3 regions of the Streptomyces sp. NPDC052396 genome follow, and region 2 is predicted to be linked to each of the others. Evidence: riboswitches for the same ligand, from Rfam matches in the RefSeq annotation. Region 2 holds a riboswitch; each other region holds the start of a gene.
What was found. Region 2 has a riboswitch for thiamine pyrophosphate ahead of thiO (glycine oxidase ThiO). Riboswitches for the same ligand answer to the same signal wherever they lie in the genome.
Positions count from the first base shown of each region.

Region 1: another riboswitch for thiamine pyrophosphate. It lies ahead of ACIHFE_RS07955 (thiamine ABC transporter substrate binding subunit); the one in region 2 lies ahead of thiO (glycine oxidase ThiO).
Region 3: another riboswitch for thiamine pyrophosphate. It lies ahead of thiC (phosphomethylpyrimidine synthase ThiC); the one in region 2 lies ahead of thiO (glycine oxidase ThiO).

Region 1 covers NZ_JBIUAW010000002.1:624,249-631,943, forward strand. The annotation lists gene pyrH (UMP kinase) at 101-880, shown strand; gene frr (ribosome recycling factor) at 1,052-1,609, shown strand; gene ACIHFE_RS07945 (phosphatidate cytidylyltransferase) at 1,609-2,691, shown strand; gene rlmN (23S rRNA (adenine(2503)-C(2))-methyltransferase RlmN) at 2,857-3,966, shown strand; TPP riboswitch at 4,009-4,113, shown strand; gene ACIHFE_RS07955 (thiamine ABC transporter substrate binding subunit) at 4,109-5,197, shown strand; gene ACIHFE_RS07960 (ABC transporter permease) at 5,173-6,897, shown strand; gene ACIHFE_RS07965 (ABC transporter ATP-binding protein) at 6,897-7,695, shown strand, end outside.
Region 2 covers NZ_JBIUAW010000001.1:701,727-709,421, forward strand. The annotation lists gene ACIHFE_RS03475 (sulfite oxidase-like oxidoreductase) at 1-224, shown strand, start outside; gene ACIHFE_RS03480 (deoxyribonuclease IV) at 221-1,102, opposite strand; gene pknB (Stk1 family PASTA domain-containing Ser/Thr kinase) at 1,119-3,098, opposite strand; gene ACIHFE_RS03490 (thiazole synthase) at 3,298-4,101, opposite strand; gene thiS (sulfur carrier protein ThiS) at 4,111-4,332, opposite strand; gene thiO (glycine oxidase ThiO) at 4,329-5,519, opposite strand; TPP riboswitch at 5,517-5,628, opposite strand; gene ACIHFE_RS03505 (NAD(P)/FAD-dependent oxidoreductase) at 5,772-7,001, shown strand; gene ACIHFE_RS03510 (Rv2175c family DNA-binding protein) at 7,104-7,469, shown strand; gene thiE (thiamine phosphate synthase) at 7,565-7,695, shown strand, end outside.
Region 3 covers NZ_JBIUAW010000005.1:229,578-237,272, reverse strand. The annotation lists gene ACIHFE_RS14975 (YibE/F family protein) at 1-739, opposite strand, end outside; TPP riboswitch at 801-940, shown strand; gene thiC (phosphomethylpyrimidine synthase ThiC) at 935-2,740, shown strand; gene ACIHFE_RS14965 (Bro-N domain-containing protein) at 2,894-3,889, opposite strand; gene ACIHFE_RS14960 (hypothetical protein) at 4,020-4,871, opposite strand; gene ACIHFE_RS14955 (metallophosphoesterase) at 5,053-6,201, opposite strand; gene ACIHFE_RS14950 (LacI family DNA-binding transcriptional regulator) at 6,568-7,680, opposite strand.

The DNA.
Region 1 (7,695 bases), on a different contig from region 2:
CCGGCCGGCCGCTGATGTGACGAGGAGGCCATTGCCGCAGAGGGAACCGTGAGGACCCACCGGCAATGGCCTTCTTCGTATGTGCACGAGGAGAGTTCCAATGAATCAGGGTGCGGACGCCCACACGGCCGCCGACGACAAGAGCGCCGGGAACGGCAAACCCCGCCGGTTCCTGCTGAAACTGTCGGGCGAGGCCTTCGCCGGAGGCGGAGGGCTCGGTGTCGACCCCGATGTCGTGCACGCCATCGCCCGTGAGATCGCGGCCGTGGTCCGTGAGGGCTACGAGATCGCCGTGGTGATCGGCGGCGGCAACTTCTTCCGCGGTGCCGAGCTGCAGCAGCGCGGCATGGACCGCGCCCGCTCCGACTACATGGGCATGCTGGGCACCGTGATGAACAGCCTCGCCCTGCAGGACTTCCTGGTGAAGGAGGGCGTGGAGACCCGGGTGCAGACCGGCATCACCATGGGGCAGGTCGCGGAGCCCTTCATCCCGCTGCGCGCCGTGCGTCACCTGGAGAAGGGCCGCGTGGTGATCTTCGGTGCGGGCATGGGCATGCCCTACTTCTCCACCGACACCACCGCCGCCCAGCGGGCCCTGGAGATCCACGCCGAGGCCATCCTGATGGGCAAGAACGGCGTCGACGGGGTCTATGACTCGGACCCGAAGAAGAACCCCAACGCGGTGAAGTTCGACGCCCTGGAGTACGGCGAGGTGCTCGCCCGCGGCCTGAAGGTCGCCGACGCCACCGCCATCAGCCTGTGCATGGACAACAAGCTGCCGATCCTGGTCTTCGAGCTGCTGGCCGAGGGCAACATCGCCCGTGCGGTCAAGGGTGAGAAGATCGGCACGCTCGTGAGCGACCAGGACTCGCGGGACTGAGACGCCCGCAACACCGTCCATGGCCCCCCGCCGCTGCGCGGGGACGGCAACTCCGGGCCGTGACAAGACCACGGCACGGGGATGGACAACCTGCCTGCCGGTCGGACACCGTGCAGGAGAAGACGCGCGCAGGGGCGAGGCTCTGCTTACTGATAACACCAGGAGCAAGTGGTGATCGAAGAGATCCTCCTCGAGGCCGAGGAGAAGATGGAGAAGGCCGTTGTGGTCGCCAAGGAGGACTTCGCGGCGATCCGCACCGGGCGTGCGCACCCGGCCATGTTCAACAAGATCGTGGCCGACTACTACGGCGCGCTGACGCCGATCAACCAGCTGGCGTCGTTCTCGGTTCCCGAGCCGCGCATGGCCGTGGTGACCCCGTTCGACAAGAGCGCGCTGCGCAACATCGAGCAGGCGATCCGCGACTCGGATCTGGGCGTCAACCCGAGCAATGACGGCAGCATCATCCGGGTGACGTTCCCCGAACTCACCGAGGAGCGCCGCCGCGAGTTCATCAAGGTGGCCCGGGGCAAGGGCGAGGACGCGAAGGTTTCGATTCGGGCCGTCCGCCGCAAGGCCAAGGACGCCCTGGACAAGCTCGTCAAGGACAAGGAGTCCGGCGAGGACGACGTGCGCCGCGCCGAGAAGGAGCTCGACGACACCACCGCGAAGTATGTGGCGCAGGTGGACGAGCTGCTCAAGCACAAGGAAGCCGAGCTGCTCGAGGTCTGATGAACGACGCATCCTGGGGAGCCCCGCCGCGCGCCGGCCACTGGGGGTCCACGGACCGGGGGCCCGCGGTTTCGGCGGGTCCTGTGCACGGGGCGGCCGAGGCGGCGCAGACTCGGCCCATGCCCATCGTGCCCGACGCAGGCGGAGACCAGGACGACCGTGACCAGGGGGCCGCATCTTCCGGCGGTCCCCTGTCCCACGGGGGACGCGCTGAGAAGGAGCCCGACATCCGGCCGCAGAAGCCCGCCGCGCCCAAGGCGGGGAAGAAGAGCGCCGGCCGCGATCTGCGTGCCGCGATAGGGGTGGGGCTGGCCCTCGGTGTGGTCATCCTCGCCTCGTTGTTCATCTACAAGCCTGTCTTCCTCGGCGTGATCGTGATCGCCGTGGTGGTCGGGCTGTGGGAGCTCACCTCCCGGCTGGCCGAGCGGAAATCCATCAAGGCCCCGCTGGTGCCGCTGGCCATCGGCGGTGCCGCGATGACCGTCGCGGGCTATGTGAACGGGGCCGAGGGCGCCTGGGTGGCCATGGCGTTCACCGCGCTGGCGGTGCTGGTCTGGCGGATGACCGAGCCGCCGGACGACTACCTCAAGGACGTCACGGCGGGCATCTTCGCCGCGTTCTATGTGCCCTTCCTGGCCACCTTCGTGGCCCTGATGCTGGCCGCTGGGGACGGGGCCTGGCGGGTGCTGACCTTCCTGATCCTCACCGTGGTCAGCGACACCGGGGCGTACGCGGTGGGCTGGCGCTTCGGCAAGCGCAAGCTGGCCCCGCGCATCAGCCCCGGCAAGACCCGCGAGGGCCTGGTGGGCGCGGTGCTGTTCGCCATGGTGGCGGGCGCCCTGTGCATGCAGTTCCTGATCGACGGCGGCGCGTGGTGGCAGGGCCTGCTGCTGGGCCTGGCGGTGGCGGTCAGCGCCACGCTGGGCGATCTCGGCGAGTCCATGATCAAGCGTGACCTGGGCATCAAGGACATGGGCGAGCTGCTGCCCGGGCACGGCGGCATCATGGACCGGCTGGACTCCCTGCTGCCTACGGCCCCGGTGGTCTGGCTGCTGCTGGTGGCCTTTGTCGGCTCGAGCTGAGCGGAGCCGGTTACCCTGGGAGGGCGCGTTCTTTCGGACGCGCCCTTTTTCGGCCCCCGTGCCGGGGGAGCGCCGGTGTCGGTTCTCCCGCCGCGGCACGGTCCCGCCGTCGGCCCCGCGCGGCGGGGACGGCCCGTTCTCGTCGCATCTGAGGAGTCCCCGCTCGTGGCACCCGCACCCGGTGAGCTCACCTTCGTCGCCCCCCGTGGAGCCAAGCTGCCCCCGCGGCACCTCGCCGATCTCTCGCCCGCCGAGCGCCGGGAGGCCGTGGCCGCCATGGGTGAGAAGCCGTTCCGCGCCAAGCAGCTGTCCCAGCACTACTTCGCCCGGTACGCGCACGACCCGGCGGCCTGGACGGACATCCCGGCAGCCGCCCGGGGCAAGCTCGCCGAGGAACTGCTGCCCGAGCTGATGACCGTGGTCCGGCACATCTCCTGCGATGACGACACCACGCGCAAGACCCTGTGGCGGCTGCACGACGGCAAGCTGGTCGAGTCGGTGCTGATGCGCTACCCGGACCGGGTCACCATGTGCATCAGCTCGCAGGCCGGCTGTGGCATGAACTGCCCGTTCTGCGCCACCGGCCAGGCCGGCCTGGACCGCAACCTGTCCACCGCCGAGATCGTCCACCAGATCGTCGACGGCATGCGCGCGCTGCGCGACGGCGAGGTGCCGGGCGGCCCCGCGCGGCTGTCCAACATCGTCTTCATGGGCATGGGCGAGCCGCTGGCCAACTACAAGCGTGTGGTGGGCGCCATCCGACGGCTGACCGACCCGGAGCCGGACGGCCTGGGGCTCTCCCAGCGCGGCATCACCGTCTCCACGGTGGGCCTGGTGCCCGCCATGCACCGCTTCGCCGACGAGGGCTTCAAGTGCCGCCTGGCGGTCTCCCTGCACGCGCCGGACGACGAGCTGCGCGACACCCTGGTCCCGGTCAACACCCGCTGGAAGGTCCGCGAGGTGCTGGACGCTGCCTGGGAGTACGCGGAGAAGTCCGGTCGCCGGATCTCCATCGAGTACGCCCTCATCCGGGACATCAACGACCAGGCATGGCGCGGTGATCTGCTGGGCCGGCTGCTCAAGGGCCGAAGGGTGCACGTCAACCTGATCCCGCTCAACCCCACCCCGGGGTCGAAGTGGACGGCCTCCCGCCCCGAGGACGAGCGGGCTTTTGTCGAGGCCATCGCCGCGCATGGAGTGCCGGTGACCGTCCGGGACACCCGTGGCCAGGAGATCGACGGCGCCTGCGGACAGCTGGCCGCGACCGAGCGCTGAGCCGCACTGATACGGTTCTTCCGCACACTTTCGTACAAATGAACACTCCGACAGGGGAGCGCACACAGCGCTGAGAGTGCGGCCCGGCCGCAGACCCTCGGACCTGATCCGGTTAGTACCGGCGTAGGGAGTCAGCTCAACCATGAACACCAGCCTCCGGCGTGCCCTGGGCGCGGCCGCCGTCGCCGCGCTCGGCCTTCCGGCGCTTGCCGCCTGTGGCGGCTCCGGCAGCTCCGCCGAGCAGGACGGCGGCAAGACCGTCACCCTCGTCTCGCACGACTCGTTCCTCGCCTCCGACTCGGTGCTCAAGGAGTTCACCAAGGAGACCGGCTACACCGTCAAGGTCATCAAGGGCGGTGACGCGGGGCAGGCCGTCAACCAGGCGATCCTCTCCAAGAACCACCCGCAGGGCGACGTCTTCTTCGGCGTCGACAACACCCTGCTCTCCCGGGCGCTGGACAACGGGATCTTTACGCCCTACCAGGCGAAGGGCCTGGACCGGGTCCCCGGGGAGTTCCAGGCCGACGCCGCCGAGCACCGGGTGACCCCTATCGACTCCGGTGACATCTGCGTCAACTACGACCGCGCCTACTTCGCCGACCACAAGCTGGCCCCGCCGCAGACCCTCGACGACCTGGTCAAGCCCGAGTACAAGAACCTGCTGGTCACCGAGAACTCCGCCACCTCGTCCCCCGGGCTGGCCTTCCAGCTGGCCACCATCGCCAAGTACGGCGACACCGGCTGGCAGGACTACTGGAAGAAGCTCAAGTCCAACGGGGTGGAGGTCGTCGACGGCTGGGAGCAGGCGTACAACGACCGCTTCTCCGGCTCCGCGGGCGGCAAGAAGGCCAAGGGGGACAAGCCGCTGGTGGTCTCTTATGCCTCCAGCCCGCCCGCCGAGGTGGTCGGGATGAAGGAGCAGCCGAAGGAGGGGCCGACCGGCGTGGCCACCGGCACCTGCTTCCGTCAGATCGAGTTCGCCGGCCTGCTGAAGGGTGCCAAGAACACCAAGGGCGGCCAGGCGCTGATCGACTTCATGCTGAGCAGGACCTTCCAGGAGGACATGCCGCTGCAGATGTTCGTCAACCCGGTGACCAAGGACGCCAAGGTGCCCGAGGTGTTCACCAAGTTCGGCGCCAAGCCTGCCGACTCCGCCACCCTGGCCCCGGACAAGATCGCCAAGAACCGTGACCAGTGGGTCAAGACGTGGTCCTCGCTCGTCCTGAAGTGACCACCGGGGAGGCTGAGGCAACCACCGGAGAGGTCACGGCCGGCCCCGCACGGGGCCGGCGCGGGACGGCGGTCCGGCTGGGCCTGATGGCCCTGCCGCTCGCGTTCTTCGGCCTCTTCTTCGGCTATCCGGTGGCGGCGATCGTCTCCCGTGGCCTCAAGACCGACGGCCGCTGGCAGTTCGGCCGGATCGGCGAGGTGCTCGGCGACCCACACACCGTCCACGTCGTCTGGTTCACCACCTGGCAGGCGGCCGCCTCCACCGCGCTCACCCTGGCGCTGGCCCTTCCCGCCGCCTATGTCTTCGCACGCTTCGAGTTCCCGGGCAAACGGCTGCTGCGTGCCGTGGTCACGGTGCCGTTCGTCCTGCCCACCGTGGTCGCCGGCTCCGCCTTCCTGGCCGTGCTGGGACGCGGCGGGCTGCTGGACCAGCTGTGGGGCGTACGACTGGACACCACCGTCTGGGCCATCCTGCTCGCGCACGTCTTCTTCAACTACGCCGTGGTGGTGCGCACCGTCGGCGGCCTGTGGGGCCAGCTCGACCCCCGGCAGGAGGAAGCCGCCCGAGTGCTGGGAGCCGGCCGGTTCACCGCCTGGCGCAAGGTGACCCTGCCCGCGCTGATGCCCGCCGTGGCGGCTGCCGCGCTGATGGTCTTCCTCTTCACCTTCACCTCCTTCGGTGTCATCCAGATCCTGGGCGGCCCGCGTTACGCCACGCTGGAAGTGGAGATCTACCAGCAGACCGCCCAACTGCTGGATCTGCCGACCGCCGCGGTGCTCACCCTGGTGCAGTTCCTGGTGGTGGTCGCGCTACTGCTGGTGCACGCCTGGACCGTACGGCGCCGTGAGGCGGCACTGCGACTGGTGGACGCCGCCCGCACCGCCCGCCGTCCGCGGGGAGCCGGCCAGTGGGCCCTGCTCGCCTCGGTACTGACGGTCATCGCGGTGCTGATCTTGCTGCCGCTGACGGTGCTGGTGCTGCGCTCGCTCGACGGGCCCGACGGCTATGGCTTCACCTTCTACCGGGCGCTGGCCTCGGCCGGGGACAACGGCGGCACCTTCGTGGTCGCACCGCTGGAGGCGATCGGTAACTCGTTGGCGTATGCCATGGCCGCCACCGCCATCGCGGTGGTGATCGGCTCGCTTGCCGCGGCAGCGCTGACCCGGCGTGGGGGCCGCCTGGTGCGGGGTTTCGACGCACTGCTGATGCTGCCGCTGGGCACCTCGGCGGTGACCATCGGCTTCGGCTTCCTGATCGCCCTGGATGAGCCGCCGTTGGACCTGCGCACCTCCTGGATCCTGGTCCCGCTGGCCCAGGCGCTGGTGGGCGTTCCCTTCGTGGTGCGCACCATGCTGCCGGTGCTGCGCGCGGTGGACCCCCGGCTGCGCGAGGCGGCCGCGGTGCTCGGTGCCTCGCCGCTGCGCGCCTGGCGGGAGGTGGATCTGCCGCTGGTGGGGCGGGCCCTGGCGGTGGCGGCGGGGTTCGCCTTCGCGGTGTCACTCGGGGAGTTCGGGGCGACGGTGTTCATCGCCCGCCCCGACAACCCGACGCTCCCGGTCGCGGTGGCCCGGCTGCTGGCCCGTCCCGGAGAGCTGACCTATGGGCAGGCGATGGCCTTGAGCACGGTGCTGATGCTGGTGTGCGCGGCGGCGCTGCTGCTGCTGGAGCGCGTGCGCACCGACCGTACGGGAGAGTTCTGATGCCCCTGCTCCAACTGGACGCGGTGACCGTCCGCCTCGGTGGGCGCACCGTGCTGGACTCCGTCGACCTGGCCGTCGCCGAACACCGGACGGTGTGTGTGCTGGGGCCCAGCGGCAGCGGTAAGTCCACCCTGCTGCGGGTGGTTGCCGGGCTGCAACGGGCCGACGCGGGGCGGGTGTTGCTGGCCGGCCAGGACCAGAGCGCGGTGCCGGTGCACCGGCGGGGCGTGGGGCTGATGTTCCAGGACCACCAGTTGTTCCCGCAGCGCGATGTGGCGCGGAACGTGGCCTTCGGGCTCCGGATGCGCGGCGCGCGGCGCGCCGAGTCGGAGCGTACGGTCGCCGAACTGCTGGAACTGGTGGGCCTGCCCGGGGCCCAGCGCCGATCGGTCGGACAGCTCTCCGGCGGCGAGCAGCAGCGCGTGGCGCTGGCCCGGGCGCTCGCCCCGAGCCCGCGACTGTTGATGCTGGACGAGCCGCTCGGGCAGCTGGACCGGAGCCTGCGGGAGCGGCTGGTGGTCGAACTGCGCACCCTGTTCGGCCGGTTGGGCACCACGGTGCTGGCGGTCACCCATGACCAGGGCGAGGCCTTCGCGCTGGCCGACCGAGTGGTGGTGATGCGCGAGGGGCGCATCGCGCAGGAGGGCACGCCACTGGAGGTGTGGCAGCGCCCCGCTTCCGAATTCGTGGCCCGTTTCCTGGGCTTTGACAACATCGTCGAGGCGACGGTGACCGGCGAACACGCGGACACGGTCTGGGGCAAGCTGCCGGTTCCACCCGGCACGGCGCAGGGGCGGT
Region 2 (7,695 bases):
ACAAGGACGGCGAGCTGCTCACCGCCGAGCACGGCTTCCCGGTGCGGCTGGCGGTGCCGCACCTGTACGCCTGGAAGGGCCCCAAGTGGGTGCGCGGCGTGGAGTACATGACCGCCGACCGGCGCGGCTTCTGGGAGGAGCGGGGCTACCACAACATCGGTGACCCCTGGCAGGAGCAGCGCTACTCCTACCAGGAACTGCCGGGCGAGGGCCCAGAGCTTTAGCGGGGACCGCACCCCCGCTGGACGGTCTCGTCCCGCAGCTCCTTCAGCCGTGCCACGTCCGCCGCATGCCCCTCCGGGCCGCCCGGCGTCTCGATGGTCAGCGGCACCCCGGCCGTCTCCGGATGGCGGAACAGCCCGGCGAAGGGCTCCGCGCCGATGCACCCGGCGCCGATGTTGGCATGCCGGTCCTTGTGCGCGCCCACCACATCCTTGGAGTCATTGGCGTGGATCAGGCCCAGCCGGCCCGGTCCCACCACCGCCACCAGCTCGTCCAGCGCCTGCTTCATCCCGCCGGGCCCGGCCAGGTCGTGCCCGGCCGCGAAGAGGTGGCAGGTGTCCAGGCAGACGCCCAGCTTCGGATGGTGGTCCAGCGCTTCGAAGTACGGGCCCAGGTCGGCGATCCAGGAGCACAGCGAGGCGCCCTGACCGGCCGTCGGCTCCAGCAGCAGCCGGGGGTCCGCGGGGTGCGTCAGCTCGTCCAGCAGCGGCAGCAGCCGCTCCCGCACCTGTGCCAGCGCGGTGTCGCGCGCCCGCCCGCCGGTGGCCGAGCCGGTGTGCACCACCACCCCGCGCGCCCCGATCTCCCGCCCCCGGCGCAGCGAGTGCCGCAGCGAGAGCACGGACCGCTCGGCCGTCTCCACGGTGTGCGAGCCAAAGTTGATCAGGTAGGGCGCATGGACGTACACCGGCAGCCCCGCCTCGGCACAGCCCGCGCGGAACTCCTCGTCCTGGGCCGGGCTGCCGGCCGGAGTGGCCCAGCCGCGCGGGTTGGCCACAAACACCTGCACCGCCTCGGCGCCCATCCGCCGGGCGTACGGCAGACCGGTCCGGGCCAGGCCGCCGGCCACCGGGATATGGCCGCCGACCGGATTGCGTATCGCGTTCACGCTGACGTCAGAACCCGCTCTTCATCTTGATGGTGATGGTGTCGCCCCGGGCCGCCTTGTCCCCGCCGCGTACCGACTGGGCGTCCACCGAGTCCTTGGGGAAGAAGAAGGGCTTGTCCACCTTCACCTCGAACCCGGCCTCGGTGAGCATCCGCCGGGCGTCCGCCTCGCTCTTGCCGGTGACATCCGGCACCGTGAGCATCTCCTTGCCCTTGGAGACGGTCACCGTGATGGTGTCGCCCTTGGCCGCCTTGGTGCCCTTGGCCGGGGACTGGTCGGCGATGTCGCCCTTGTTGCGGGGCGAGTAGACCTGGGTGTCGGCGATCTTGACCTGCAGGCCCAGCTCGCGCAGCGCGCTGGTGGCGTCGTCCACCGACAGGCCGGTGATATCCGGCACATCCAGCGCCTCGCCCTTGCTGACCACCAGGCTGACCGGTGAGTCGGGGCGGCGCTCGGTGCCCGGCCGGGGATCGGTGGACAGCACCGAACCCTGCGGGGTCTCCCCGCTGAACTGCTGGCGGATCTCGCCGACCGTCAGCCCCGCGTGCTCGATCCGCTGCCGGGCCTCGGCCAGCCGCATGCCCGTCACATTGGGCACCTCGGTCCGCCGGGGGCCCCGGGAGATGGTCAGCGTCACCCGGCCGGTGTTGCGGATCCGCTCACCGGGCTTGGGATCGGTGGCCATCACATGGCCGCGCTCGATGGTGTCGCTGAAGTCCTGCCGGGTGTCCGCCCGCAGACCGGCCCGGTCCAGCTCCTGCTCCGCCTTCTGCTCGGTCATGTCCAGCACCGCGGGCACCGAGGTGAACTGGCCGGAGCTGATGTACCAGACGCCGGTGCCGGCCAGCACCGCCAGCACGGCGGCCGCCACCAGCAGCGCGGTGCGCCGCCGCACCCGGCGCAGCGGCCCGGGCAGCCGGCGCTGCCAGACCGGACCGGCCGGCGCGGACGGGGCGGCCTGCGGGGGGACGGGCGGCTGGTCGAAGCGGGCCGTGTGGTCGGCGTCGTCCTGCTGCGGCAGCGGGTTCCGGGGGGTCAGCTGCGACGGGGAGACGGCCGGCCGGGGCAGCACGGTGGTGCGGTCCTCGGCGCCCGCGTGCGCGGCGAGCGCGCGCGGCGGGCGGGCGTCCAGCTGCTCCTCGGTCAGCGCCGAACGGGCCTCCCGGATCAGCCCCAGCATGCCCACCGCGTCGTCCGGCCGCAGCCGGGGGTCGCGGGCGGTGCTGACCGTCACCACATCGTCCAGCTCCGGGGCCAGGCCCGGGGCCTCGTCGGACGGCGGCGGGACATCCTGGTTGAGGTGCTGGTAGAGGACCTGGGCGGGGCTGGCCCCGGAGTGCGGCTTGAGGCCGGTGAGCATCTCGTAGAGCACCACGCCGCAGGCGTAAACATCGGTGCGGGTGTCCACCACACCGTGCTCGATCTGCTCCGGCGCGAGGTAGGAGAGGGTGCCCAGCACGGAGCCGGTGTCGGTGGTGGTGTTGGTGCCCACCGCGCGCACCAGCCCGAAGTCCGCGACCTTGACCCGGCCGTCGTCGCCGATCAGCACGTTCTCCGGCTTTATGTCCCGGTGCACCAGCTCCGCCCGGTGGGCGGCGCCCAGGGCGGCCAGTACCGGCTCCATGATGTCCAGCGCGGCACGCGGCTGCAGGGCGCCGCGCTCGCGCAGCACATCCCGCAGGGTGCAGCCGGCCACATACTCCATGGCCAGATAGACGTAGCCGTCGTCGGTGCCCTGGTCGAAGACGCTCACCACATTGGGGTGGTCCAGCCGGGCCGCCGACTTGGCCTCCCGGATGAAACGCTCGGTGAAGGCCTCGTCCCCCGCCAGGTTGGGGTGCATCACCTTCAGGGCGAGCACCCGGTCCAGGCGGGTGTCCAGGGCCCGGTAGACCGTGGCCATGCCGCCCGCGGCGATGCGTGCCTCGATGCGGTAGCGGCCGTCGAGCAACTGGTCGACGAGGGGGTCCGGGAGGGTCGTGTCCACGGTCCACGAGTCTACGAGGCCGTGGGTTGCGCACCGCCGGTGCGTGCGTCCGTACGGGCTCAGTCGTTTCGGTACCCGGCGACGAAACGCGCCGTGCCACGGCAGGTGCGTTTTCCGGTGCGGGCCGTGCGTGGCTGGTCGCGCCCACGCGGCGGAGCCGCATGACACAGCCGCCCCGCGCCCCTTACGGGGGCGCCCCCTACGCCACCGTGAACGCCGGGCGTTCGGGGTCCAGGGTGGCGCGGCCCGCCGTCGGGGAGGACGCCTCGGCGAAGTGGCGGCGGGGGATGCGACCCGCGCGGTACGCCAGCCGCCCCGCCTCCACCGCGTGCCGCATCGCCTCCGCCATCAGCACCGGCTCCTGCGCCCGGGTCACCGCCGAGGCCAGCATCACCGCCGAGCAGCCCAGCTCCATGGCCAGCGCCGCGTCCGAGGCGGTGCCCGCGCCCGCGTCCAGGATCACCGGGACACCGGCCCGCTCGGTGATCAGCTGGAAGTTGTGCGGGTTGCGGATGCCCAGGCCGGAGCCGATGGGCGAGCCCAGCGGCATGATCGCGGCGCAGCCGAGGTCCTCCAGCCGGCGGGCCAGCACCGGGTCGTCATTGGTGTAGGGCAGCACCGTGAAGCCGTCGTCCACCAGGATCTCGGCCGCGTCCAGCAGCTCGATGGGGTCCGGCAGCAGGGTGCGCTCGTCGGCGATCACCTCCAGCTTCACCCAGTCCGTGCCCAGCGCCTCACGCGCCAGCCGGGCGGTCAGCACCGCCTCGCCCGCGGTGAAGCAGCCCGCGGTGTTGGGCAGCACCCGTACCCCGTGCCGTTCCAGGACGGACAGCACCGAGCCGCGCACCGAGGGGTCCAGCCGCCGCATGGCGACCGTGGTCAGCTCGGTGCCCGAGGCCAGCAGCGCCCGTTCCAGCACATCCAGGCTGGGCGCACCGCCGGTGCCCATGATCAGGCGGGAGGTGAAGACGGTGTCGGCGATGGTGAGCAGATCGTCTGCCATGGGAACTGATCAGCCTCCCTGCACCGCGGTGAGAACTTCGATCCGGTCGCCGTCGTCCAGCGTGGTGGCCGTCCACCGGGTGCGCGGTACGACGGTCTCGTTGACGGCGGCGGCGACGCCGCCCCGGGCGTCGGTGAGCGTGGCCACCAGGCCGTCGAGGGTGGTCCCGCCGGGGACCAGGCGCTGTTCACCGTTGACGGAGACCCGGACGGTGGCGGTCGTGGCGGTCATGCGGACTGCTCCTGGAGTGCGGGGGTGAAGCGGGTGGGGGAGAAGGGCAGGGCCTCGTCCGGCACCCGGCCGCCGGTCAGCACGTCGGCGAGCACCTCCCCGGTCAGCGGGGTGAGCAGCACGCCATTGCGGTAGTGGCCGGTGGCCAGGTGGAGGCCGGGCAGCGCGGTGGGGCCGAGCAGCGGGCCGTTGTCGGGGGAGCCGGGACGCAGCCCGGCGCAGGTTTCCACCAGCGGCAACTCGGTGATGCCGGGCACCAGTTCATGGGCGTCGCGCAGCAGCTGGTAGACCCCGCCCGCGGTGACCGTGGTGTCGAAGCCCAGCTCCTCGGTGGTGGCGCCCACCACCAGCTCGCCGTTCTCCCGGGGCACCAGGTAGACCGGCACGCCGCGCACCACCGCCCGTACCGTGCGGGAGAGGAACGGGCGGTACGGGCCGGGCACCCGCAGCCGCAGCAGCTGCCCCTTGACCGGCCGTACCGGCGGCAGCACCTCCGCCGGCACCCCGGCCAGCCGCTCGCTGTGGCTGCCCGCCGCCAGCACCGTCTGCCCGGCGGTCACCCGGGAGCCGTCTTCGAGCAGGGCGCCGGTGGCGCGGTCCCCGGCGGTCAGCAGGCCCACCGCCCGCTGCCGCAGGATGTCCACCCCGGCCCGCTCACAGGCCGTCAGCAGGGCCAGGGCCAGCCGCCGGGGGTCGGTCTGGTGGTCGCCGTCCACCCGCAGGCCGCCCTGTACGCCGGGCGCCAGCATCGGCTCCAGCCGGCGGCACTCACGGCCGGTCAGCCACTGCGCGTCCAGGCCGCAGCGCAACTGGAGCTGGTGCAGTTCGCGCAGATACGCCCGGTCGTCGGCGTCCAGCGCCACGGCCAGCGTGCCGCAGGCCCGGTAGCCGGTGTCCTGGCCGCTGGCCTCCTCCAACTCGGCGGTGAACGCCGGATAGCGGCGCGCCGAGGCCAGGTTGAGGGCGAGCAGCGCCTGCTCCCCGTAGTGCAGTTCGGTGACCGGGGCGAGCATGCCGGCCGCCACCCGGGTGGCGCCACCGCCCGGCGAGGGGTCGGCGAGCGCGGTGCGCAGCCCGCGCCGGGCCGCCCGCCAGGCGGTGACCAGCCCGATCAGTCCGCCACCGATCACCAGGACGTCCCAGGTCCCCGGTGGGCCACCGGTCTTTGGCCGTTGAGACGCGTGCATGGGCATCCAGCCCCTCCCTTCGCCGGCATGACCCGGATCAGGTTCGTACGGTCGGAGGCCGTCCAGCCTCCCTCTCAGCCCGGTGCGCCGGGCTCCCGCGAGTGCGTGTGCAGCGGTCACCCTAGTACGGGCCGGGAGAGCACCGGAAGGCGGCGGGGCCCGGCGGACGGGCGCATACGGCGGGGGGGTTGTGTCGGAGGTCTCCCGACCGGGTGCTCGGTAAGCCCTCGGCGGTCGCCCTATGGTGATCGGGTGAGTGAGCAGACGAACACCACCGGTGGCGGGCGCGTTGTGATCGTGGGCGCCGGCATGGCCGGCGTGCAGACCGCCCTGGCCCTGCGGGAACAGGGCTGGACCGGCGAGATCACCCTGCTGGGCGCGGAGCCGCACCCCCCGTACGACCGGCCGCCGCTGTCCAAGACCGTGCTGCTGGGCAAGGCGGAGGGTTCCGCCTTCGAGGTGGACTTCACGGCGCTGGGCATCGAGGTGCAGCTCGACCGGGAGGTCACCGCGCTGCGCGCCGAGGAGCACCAGGTGGACACGGTGCGCGGCAGCGTGCCCTATGACGTGCTGGTCATCGCCACCGGCGCGGTGCCGCTCCAGCTGCCCGGCAGCGAGGGCGTGCCCGGCGTCCATCTGCTGCGCACCGTGGACGACGCGGAACGGCTGCGGCCGCTGCTGGCCGCCCAGCGCAGCGTGGTGGCGGTCGGCGCGGGCTGGATCGGCGCCGAGTTCGCCACCGCCGCCCGGGAGGCGGGCTGTGAGGTGACCGTGGTGGAGGCCGCCGACCGGGTGCTGGCCGGCGCGGTGCCCGCCGAGGTCGCCGCCCATATGACCGACTGGTACGCGCACAGCGGGGCGCGGCTGCTCACCGGCGCCAAGGTGGCGGCGGTCCAGGAGGGCGCGGTGCTGCTGGCCGACGGCCGCCGGATCGAGGCGGACGCGGTGGTGGTGGGCATCGGCGCCCGCCCGGCCACCGACTGGCTGGCCGGCTCCGGCATCGAGCTGGCCGGGGACCGCTCGGTGTGCGCCGACGAGCGGCTGCGCACCTCGTTGCCGGATGTCTACGCGGTCGGCGACTGCGCCTCCTTCCCCTCCGCCCGCTATGGCGAGCGGCTGCTGGTGCACCACTGGGACAACGCCCTGCAGGGGCCGCGCACGGTGGCCGCCAACATTGTGCTCGGCCCGGAGGAGGGGCCGGTCTATGACCCGGTGCCCTACTTCTGGTCCGAGCAGTTCGGCCGGTTTGTGCAGTACGCGGGGCACCATGCGGCCGCCGACGAGATGATCTGGCGCGGCGACCCGGACAGCGCCGCCTGGACGGTGTGCTGGCTGAAGTCGGGGGCGCTGGTGGCGCTGCTGGCGGTGGGCCGGCCGCGTGACCTGGCACAGGGCCGCAAGCTGATCGAGCAGGGCGCCGCCCTGGACCGGTCCAGGGCCGCGGACGCCTCGGTGCCGCTGAAGGCCGCGGTGCTCGGGTGACGGTCCCGGGCGCCCCCGGTCGCGGCGGCCGCGCGAGTGCCCCGCGCCTCGCCCGGGTCAACCCGGCTACCGGCTGTCAGCGGCGGATGGCAGGCTTGTCCCGTGACCGAGATTGACGCAAAGATCGAAGGGCTTGTTCCCGCCTGGCTCACTCTCCCCGATATCGCGGAGATGCTGGATGTCGAGGTGACGCGCGTGCGCCAGCTGGTGAAGGAGAGCCAGCTGATTGCCGTGCGCCGTGGCGAGAACAATGTGCTTCAAGTGCCTGCCGAGTTCATCAAGGACGGCAAGGTCGTCAAGGGCCTCGCGGGGACCCTGACACTTCTCAAGGACGATGGCTTCACCGATGAGGAGATGCTGGAGTGGCTCTTCACCGCTGATGAGACCCTGCCCGGAACCCCGGCGCAGGCGCTGCGCGAGAATCGTGGCACGGAGGTGAAGCGCCGCGCCCAGGCGCTCGCCGTCTGAGCCGCACCGCAACGCCGTACCGCAACTGAGATCAGCGCGGTGTACGGGCCGGAAGGCCGGGCCCGTACACCGCCGACCGGGGGGAGTCCCACCCGATGTCCATGACCGCGCGCGAGCGACTCGCCGACGCCCGGCTGTATCTGTGCACCGACGCCCGCAAGCGTCAGGGCGACCTGCCCGAGTTCCTGGACGCGGTGCTGGCCGCCGGGGTGGACATCGTCCAGCT
Region 3 (7,695 bases), on a different contig from region 2:
TCACCGCCACCAGCAGCGGATCCGAACCCTGCAGGATGGCCGGCAGGATGAACATCGTCAGCAGCCCGAAGCTGAGCACCAGCGCCACCAGGGCGAACACCCCGCGCAGCCGGCCGATGGCCACCACCGCCAGCGCGAACACCCCGGCCAGCAGGCCCATGGGCAGCTTGCGGTCCACATCCATCACCGAATAGCGAAGGTTCTCCGGGGCCTTGGGGGCGTAGGCCAGCACCACCTTCTGCCCGGTGGTGTAGTGCCGGGAGGCACTCGGCTGCACGATCTCGGTGAAGGTGCGCCCCTGATCCGGCCCCGAGGCCACCTCCACGGTGGTCTTCTCGCAGGGCCCCTGGACCGGTGCGTTCTGCCCGTTCTGTCCCGGACCCGACGGCGGGGGCGCGGCGGGCTGGGCGCCCAGCGCGGCGCAGTCGGCGCGCTGCACGCTCACCACGCGCCCCGCGCGCGTCTGCTGGTCCAGGCCCACCCCGGAGTGCTGATGCGGCGGCGCGCCCCCCGGCCACAGCACCACCAGCCCCGTCACCACCGCGACCGCGAAGGGGATCAGCACCGCGGCGATCACCTTGCGCAGATGCGTGGAGACCGGGGCGGCCGGGCCATGCGCATGCGCATGGGAGTGGCCATGGGCATGGCCATGGGCGTGCCCGGGGGAGCGGTCGTGGGCGTGCGCGGGAGCGTGCGCCGGTGGCTGGGGCGCGCGAGGCACGGGGTCGGTGCTGGTCACCGCCGCATCATGCCAAGGCCCACTGGCCGTGTCGCCGGGGAAGGCGCTAGCGTTGTGCCACCTTTGCAATCGCGGGAGCTCGGAGCACCGGGCTGAGAGGGCGCTGACCTCCGTACCGAAGAACTCGTACGGAAGCCGCTGCGTCGACCGCCGAACCTGTTACCGGGTAATGCCGGCGTAGGGAGTTACGGTCTTATGGCCACGCAGGACGCGCACACGTCTGCCACCACGTCCACCCAGACCAGCGGTTCCGCCGAGCGGATCGGCTGGCACAAGGACTACCTCACCGGCTCACGGCCGGACCTCAGGGTCCCGGTGCGCCGGGTGCACCTCAGCAATGGACAGGACGTCCGGCTGTACGACACCTCCGGCCCCTACACCGACCCCGCCGTGGAGACCGATGTACGGCGCGGGCTGACCCCGCTCCGCGAGAACTGGATCATCGCCCGGGGCGACACCGAGGAGTACTCCGGACGCCCCGTCCGCCCCGAGGACGACGGCATCAAGCACACCTCGCCGCGCGGCGGACTGCGCAATCTGGACGCGGTCTTCCCCGGCCGCCCCCGCCAGCCGCGCCGCGGCCGGGACGGCGCCGCGGTGACCCAGCTCGCCTACGCCCGGCGCGGCGAGATCACCGCCGAGATGGAATATGTGGCGCTGCGCGAGAACGTCTCGCCGGAGGTCGTCCGCGAGGAGATCGCCGCGGGCCGGGCCGTGCTGCCGGCCAACGTCAACCACCCCGAGATCGAGCCGATGATCATCGGCAAGAAGTTCCTGGTGAAGGTCAACGCCAACATCGGCAACTCGGCGGTCACTTCCTCCATCGAGGAGGAGGTGGAGAAGATGACCTGGGCCACCCGCTGGGGCGCCGACACGGTGATGGACCTCTCCACCGGCCGCAATATCCACACCACCCGCGAGTGGGTGCTGCGCAACTCCCCTGTCCCCATCGGCACCGTGCCGCTCTACCAGGCACTGGAGAAGGTCGACGGCAAGGCCGAGGACCTGACCTGGGAGATCTACAAGGACACCGTCATCGAGCAGGCCGAGCAGGGCGTGGACTATATGACCGTCCACGCGGGCGTGCTGCTGCGCTATGTCCCGCTCACCGCCCGCCGCAAGACCGGCATCGTCTCGCGCGGTGGCTCCATCATGGCGGCCTGGTGCCTGGCCCACCACAAGGAGTCCTTCCTCTACGAGAACTTCGAGGAACTCTGCGAGATCCTCGCCGCCTACGACGTCACCTTCTCGCTGGGCGACGGCCTGCGCCCCGGCTCCATCGCGGACGCCAACGACGAGGCGCAGTTCGCCGAGCTGAAGACCCTCGGCGAGCTCAACTCCATCGCCAAGCGGCACCATGTGCAGACCATGATCGAGGGCCCGGGCCATGTCCCGATGCACAAGATCAAGGAGAACATCGACCTCCAGCAGGAGATCTGCGAGGAGGCGCCGTTCTACACCCTCGGCCCGCTGACCACCGATGTGGCGCCCGCCTACGACCACATCACCTCGGGCATCGGCGCCGCGATGATCGCCTGGTGGGGCACGGCGATGCTCTGCTACGTCACGCCCAAGGAGCACCTGGGCCTGCCGGACCGGGATGACGTCAAGACCGGTGTGATCACCTACAAGATCGCCGCCCATGCGGCCGACCTGGCCAAGGGCCACCCCGACGCCCAGGTCTGGGACGACGCCCTCTCCGACGCCCGGTTCGAGTTCCGCTGGGAGGACCAGTTCAACCTGGCCCTGGACCCCGACACGGCCCGCGCCTTCCACGACGAGACCCTGCCGGCGGAGCCGGCGAAGACCGCGCACTTCTGCTCGATGTGCGGGCCCAAGTTCTGCTCGATGAAGATCAGTCAGCAGATCCGCGATGAGCACGGGGACGGCTCGACGGCCGTCGCGAACGGCTACGACGCCGAGGCCCTGGCGGGCATGGCCGCCAAGTCCGAGGAGTTCGCGGCCCAGGGCAACCGGGTCTACCTGCCACTGGCGGACTGACTGCTGAAGTTCCGCAGCATGCGTATCCCGAGACCGTCACTGGACGGTACGGTCTCGGCGTTCGCCCTGGTAGGGAGAGCGTCACCCGGTACAGTCCGAGCGGGCCCGAAGCCGCAAGTTTCGGTTGCGACTTCGGGCCCCGCTTTCGCCCGTCTACTTGAGCGCGTAGACGGGCGTACCGTCGCCCAGCGTCCCGGTCTGCCGGATGCAACCGCGCTTCAGCATCATGCGCAGCGCGTCATGGACGCGTGAGACGGTGAGCCCGGTGCGCACCGCGATGGCGTCCAACCGGTGGGCGCACTCGCCGGATTCGATGAGTGCCGGGAGGATGTAGGCGGCCACCGCCCAGATGTCATTGGTGACCGCCAGATTGCGGTCCCGCCAGCCGTTGATCACGGACTCGGCCGTTACCCGGGGACGGGCGGGGGCCCGTTCCCGGGCCGACGGCGGACGGTCGACGATCTCGCTCATGCGGTCGGCCAGCCGGTCGAACTGTGAAGACAGTTCGGACATGAATCGCATCAGGGCGTCATTGGTGCCCTGTTGCACGGTGCTGAGTTCCCGGATGCCCTCGACCACTTCGCGCTGGGACCGCCCGGTCTCCCGTTGCGCGGCCGAAAGCTCTTCGGCCAGCCGGAGGTTGCTCTCTTCCAGCCTTACGATCGCCTCGGCAATCTCCACCGGCACGGTATATGTCGTGGCCGCCGACGGTTGTGCTTCGGCCCTGTCCAGGGAGTACGAGCCGTCTTGTTGAACCATGCGGATGACCTTTGCCACCCACTGCTTGAAGGGCTGGCACGAGGGCTTGGTGGACCCGTTGACGAGCAGGATGAGACCCTGCAAGTCGACCATCTGCAAGTCTCGGCGCCACTCCCTGCCTGCGGGAACGCTGAGAGAGTGACTTCCAGTCACTGTCTCGAGAAACTCTCGGCGCTCCTCTGGGACATGATCGAGCAGGGCCTTGCGTGTGGTTGTGTAGCCCAGTTCCTTGCACACATCCACCGCAGGGAACCAGTGCTCTCCGTTCGGCAGAGTGATCCGTCGAATCCGCGCCCCCGTCGCCGCATACACGAAGTCACCGACGTCAATGGCCTCTTGCCTGCCCGCCGTCCGGTCCGGTGGGGATTGTCTCGTGCTCATGGTGAGCATCACCTCCACACCGGACCGTAAGCAGGCAGAAACCCCGACTACCGCCGTATAAACGGAAGTTCCCTCAATCGGGGCGGATCGATCGACTTCCGCTGTGCGAGCAAGGTGCTCGAATGGAGAAGCGGGCCCCTCACTCCCGCCGTTCCTCCGAAGACGACGACCCGCCCCCGAAATCCGGGCTGGTGAAACCGGGCCGCGAGTAACCCAGGTGCGGCGTACGCCCATTGCTCTCGCGCGGTCGCGGGACGTGGGAACCGCCGTTCGAGGACGGGGCGTTCGCCAGGGCCTCCCGGAGGAACGGCAGGATGCCGCGCTCCAGCAGGGCCTCGCGCCAGGCATCCCGGGCCAGATCGACCTCGGTCGGCCGATGGTGGCCACGGCCCTCCGCGCCCGCGCCCGGACCCGCACCGCTGCCATTGCGCAGCGCGGTGATCAGCAGCGCGGCCATGGCGACCAGCGCGCTGGCGGCGGTCAGGCCGGCGAACCACCAGCCCACGGTGACCATGGGGCCGCCCACCGAGTCATGGGCCGCGGTCAGCCGCAGCACATACCCGATGACCAGGAAGAGGAGCGCGGCGATCCCCGCCAGCACCGGGGCCAGTACGGCGAGCACCGCACCGGCGCCCGCACCCTCGGCGGCGGCCGCCGGGGAGTCGGCGGTGCCGGACGTCCGTTCGCCGTCCGCGCCCCGGGCGGACCCGCCGGCGACGACGGGCTGGGGCTGAACGGCCGTGCTGTGGCTGCGCTGTTCCTCACGCGCTCTGACATAGGTGCGGTATTCCGCCATCGCGCACGCCGAGATGGCGGCCATGGCGCCCAGCGCCATGGTGCGCAGTTGTTCGGTGTTGAGCCGCTGTCCCACGGCGGCGATCAGTGCGCTGATTTCCGGGTCTCGGTCCGCTGAACGCAACGCCTGGTCCAGGGCCCGCTCGAACTCCGGGCGGTCCTCGGCCAGCAGATGCGGAGCGCTGTTCATGTGCATCCCCCGATGCTCCGTAGGGCCTAGTAGCCGGCTGGTACCGGACGGTGGGCGGAAACGGAGGAGAGCCTGCTACGGATAAGCCGATGGTAGAGCCGCACCGGCATGGGGTGACAGTGCGTTTTGCGAATTAGCCCATGCCGGTGGAACTCCGTACTTGCCCGTCGTTACCCGGCGTGAATCCTCAGCCGGCCAGGGGAAGTTGCACGACCAGCAGTTTTCCGGCCATGGTGACCCCGCCGTCCATCGCCAGCGCCAGCCCGTCCGCGTACAGATGCGGACCGCTGACCACCGGCGCGCCCTCCTCGCCGTCCTCGTCCTCGGCGCCGACCTCGCCCAGCAGATAGGGGATGGGGCTGTGGCCGTGCACCACCCGGCTGCCGCCATAGGTGTCCAGGAGTTCGCGGGCGGCCTGGCTGCCGGACTCGTCCCGGAAGGCGAACCGCTTGGTGAACTTGCGGAACAGATCCCAGACTTCGTCCGGGTCATTGCGCTGCAGGGCAACGGTGATCGCGTCGTTGACCTCCTCGATGGAGTCGCCGTAGTCCAGGTAGGCCGTGGTGTCGGAGTGCACCAGCAGGTGCCCGTCCTCCTCCGCCATGGCGTCCAGCCGGGACATCCACTGCAGGTGGTGGTCCTCCAGGCGCTCCATGTCGGTGCGCTGGCCGCCGTTGAGCAGCCAGGCCGCCTGGAAGGAGGCGGTGCCGGCGCCGGAGTTGACCGGTGTGTCGGCGAACCGCTTGGCGCCGATGAGCAGCAGTTCGTGATTGCCCATCAGAGCCTTGCAGTAGCCGCCGGCCGCCGCGGCCTCCGCGGACAGCCGCATCACCAGGTCGATCACGCCCACGCCGTCCGGGCCGCGGTCGGTGAAGTCGCCCAGGAACCACAGCCGGGCATTGCCCGCGGCCCAGTGGCCCTGGTCGTCGATCAGCCCCTGGGCGGCCAGCGCCTCATGCAGTTCATCGAGGTAGCCGTGGACGTCGCCCACCACAAAGAGCGGGCCGGGGCCGGGCGGCAGCGGCTGGGTCTGCGGGGTGCTCACCGGGGTCAGCTCCACCGTGGGCACATCCTGGGGGACGGCCTGGGCGATCACCGGGAGATCGCGGGCGGTCGGGGTGTAAGCGGCGAGGTGGGCGGTGCCCTCGGCGGGCACGGTCGGGTGATCCATGGCGGGGAATTCCGGGTGCGCGACGGGACGGGCGTATTCGACGGTGTACGGATTGGCGGCCTCGGCGGCGTACGGGGAGGCGACGGGAGGTACGGCGTACCCGGGGTAGGGCGTAGCCGCCTCCGCCACCCTTGCCGCTGGTTCCTGTTCGGCCCCCTGAGCCATCGACCCCTCCACCGTCGCGCCGCAGTGCACCTTGTGGACCCTGCCTGGTCGCCGGCGGCCCGTGGTGTCGTTCGCCCATCATAGGAATGACCGTCGCGGCTTGTGACGCACCAGGGTCCGTCAATCGGGGAGCGGACCGAGGTTCGACGGTCATTTCTCCCCAATTGCGTCATTCGCGGCGGTCAACGAGGTGGCGGGTCATGCCGTCACGGCCCCCGGCCGAACTGCTCGCTTTGCTGTACCCGGGGCCGGCCGTGTTGACGCCGGAGACCGGAGCGGACCGGAGCGGGACGGAGTGGTGCGGGAGGGGGCTCGAAGGGCGCGGGGAAGGGGCGTGCGGCGACATTGGGGGTGGCCGGGTGGTGGTCAGGTGGTGGCGGGGCCGCGCGGGGCGCTGACCGTGGCGCGCGGGGGGCGGCGCTCGGAGGAGGTCCGCACGATCAGCTCGGTGGGTATGACCTGTTCCACCGGCCGTCCGCAGTCCAGCCCCTCGATGGCGTCGATCAGCAGCTGCACCACGGCGGTGCCGATCCGGCGCGGCTTGAGCGACAGGGTGGTGATGGGCGGCTCGGTGTTGGCATAGACGGTGGACTCGCTGCAGCACACCAGCAGCAGGTCGTCGGGGACCCGCAGGCCGTAGCGGCGGGCGGCGGCCAGCAGATCGGTGCCATTGGGGTCGAACAGCCCGTAGACCGCGTCCGGCCGGTCGGGCCGGGCCAGCAGCCGGTCGGCGGCGACCGCCCCGGCGCGGGGGTCGTGCGCGGGGTACTGCTCATAGACCGGATCCTGGCCCACCCGCTCGCACCAGTGCAGATAGGCGTGGGTGGACAGCCGGGTGTAGGTGTCGGTGGTGGTGCCGGTGAGCAGGCCGATCCGGCGGGCGCCGGCCTCCGCCAGGTGGTCCAGGATGCCCAGCACGGCCGCCTCGTGGTCGTTGTCCACCCAGGCGGTGACCGGCAGGGTGCCGGCCGGGCGGCCGTCGGAGACCACCGGGATGCCCTGGCGCACCAGGTCGGAGACGACCGGGTCATGGTCGGAGGGGTCGATGACCACGGTGCCGTCCAGGGCCACGTTGGACCACACATCGTGCCGGGAGGTGGCGGGCAGGATCACCAGGGCATAGCCCCGGGCCAGCGCCGCCGAGGTGGCGGCCCGGGCCATCTCGGCGAAGTAGGCGAACTCGGTGAAGGTGAAAGGTTCATCCCCGTAGGTGGTCACGGTCAGCCCGATCAGCCCGGACTTGCCCGTGCGAAGGGTGCGGGCGGCGGCCGAGGGGCGGTAGCCCAGCCGGTCGGCGACCTCGCGGACATGGCGGCGGGTGGCGTCCGGCAGCCGGCCCTTGCCGTTGAGGGCGTCGGACACGGTTGTGATCGACACCCCGGCGGCGGCGGCCACATCGCGGATACCCGCCCGGCCCGGCCGGCCGCCCCTGCGCGTCGACTCCGCGCGGCTCACCTGATGCTTCCCTGCTGCTGTCATGGCGAGCCGATAGTA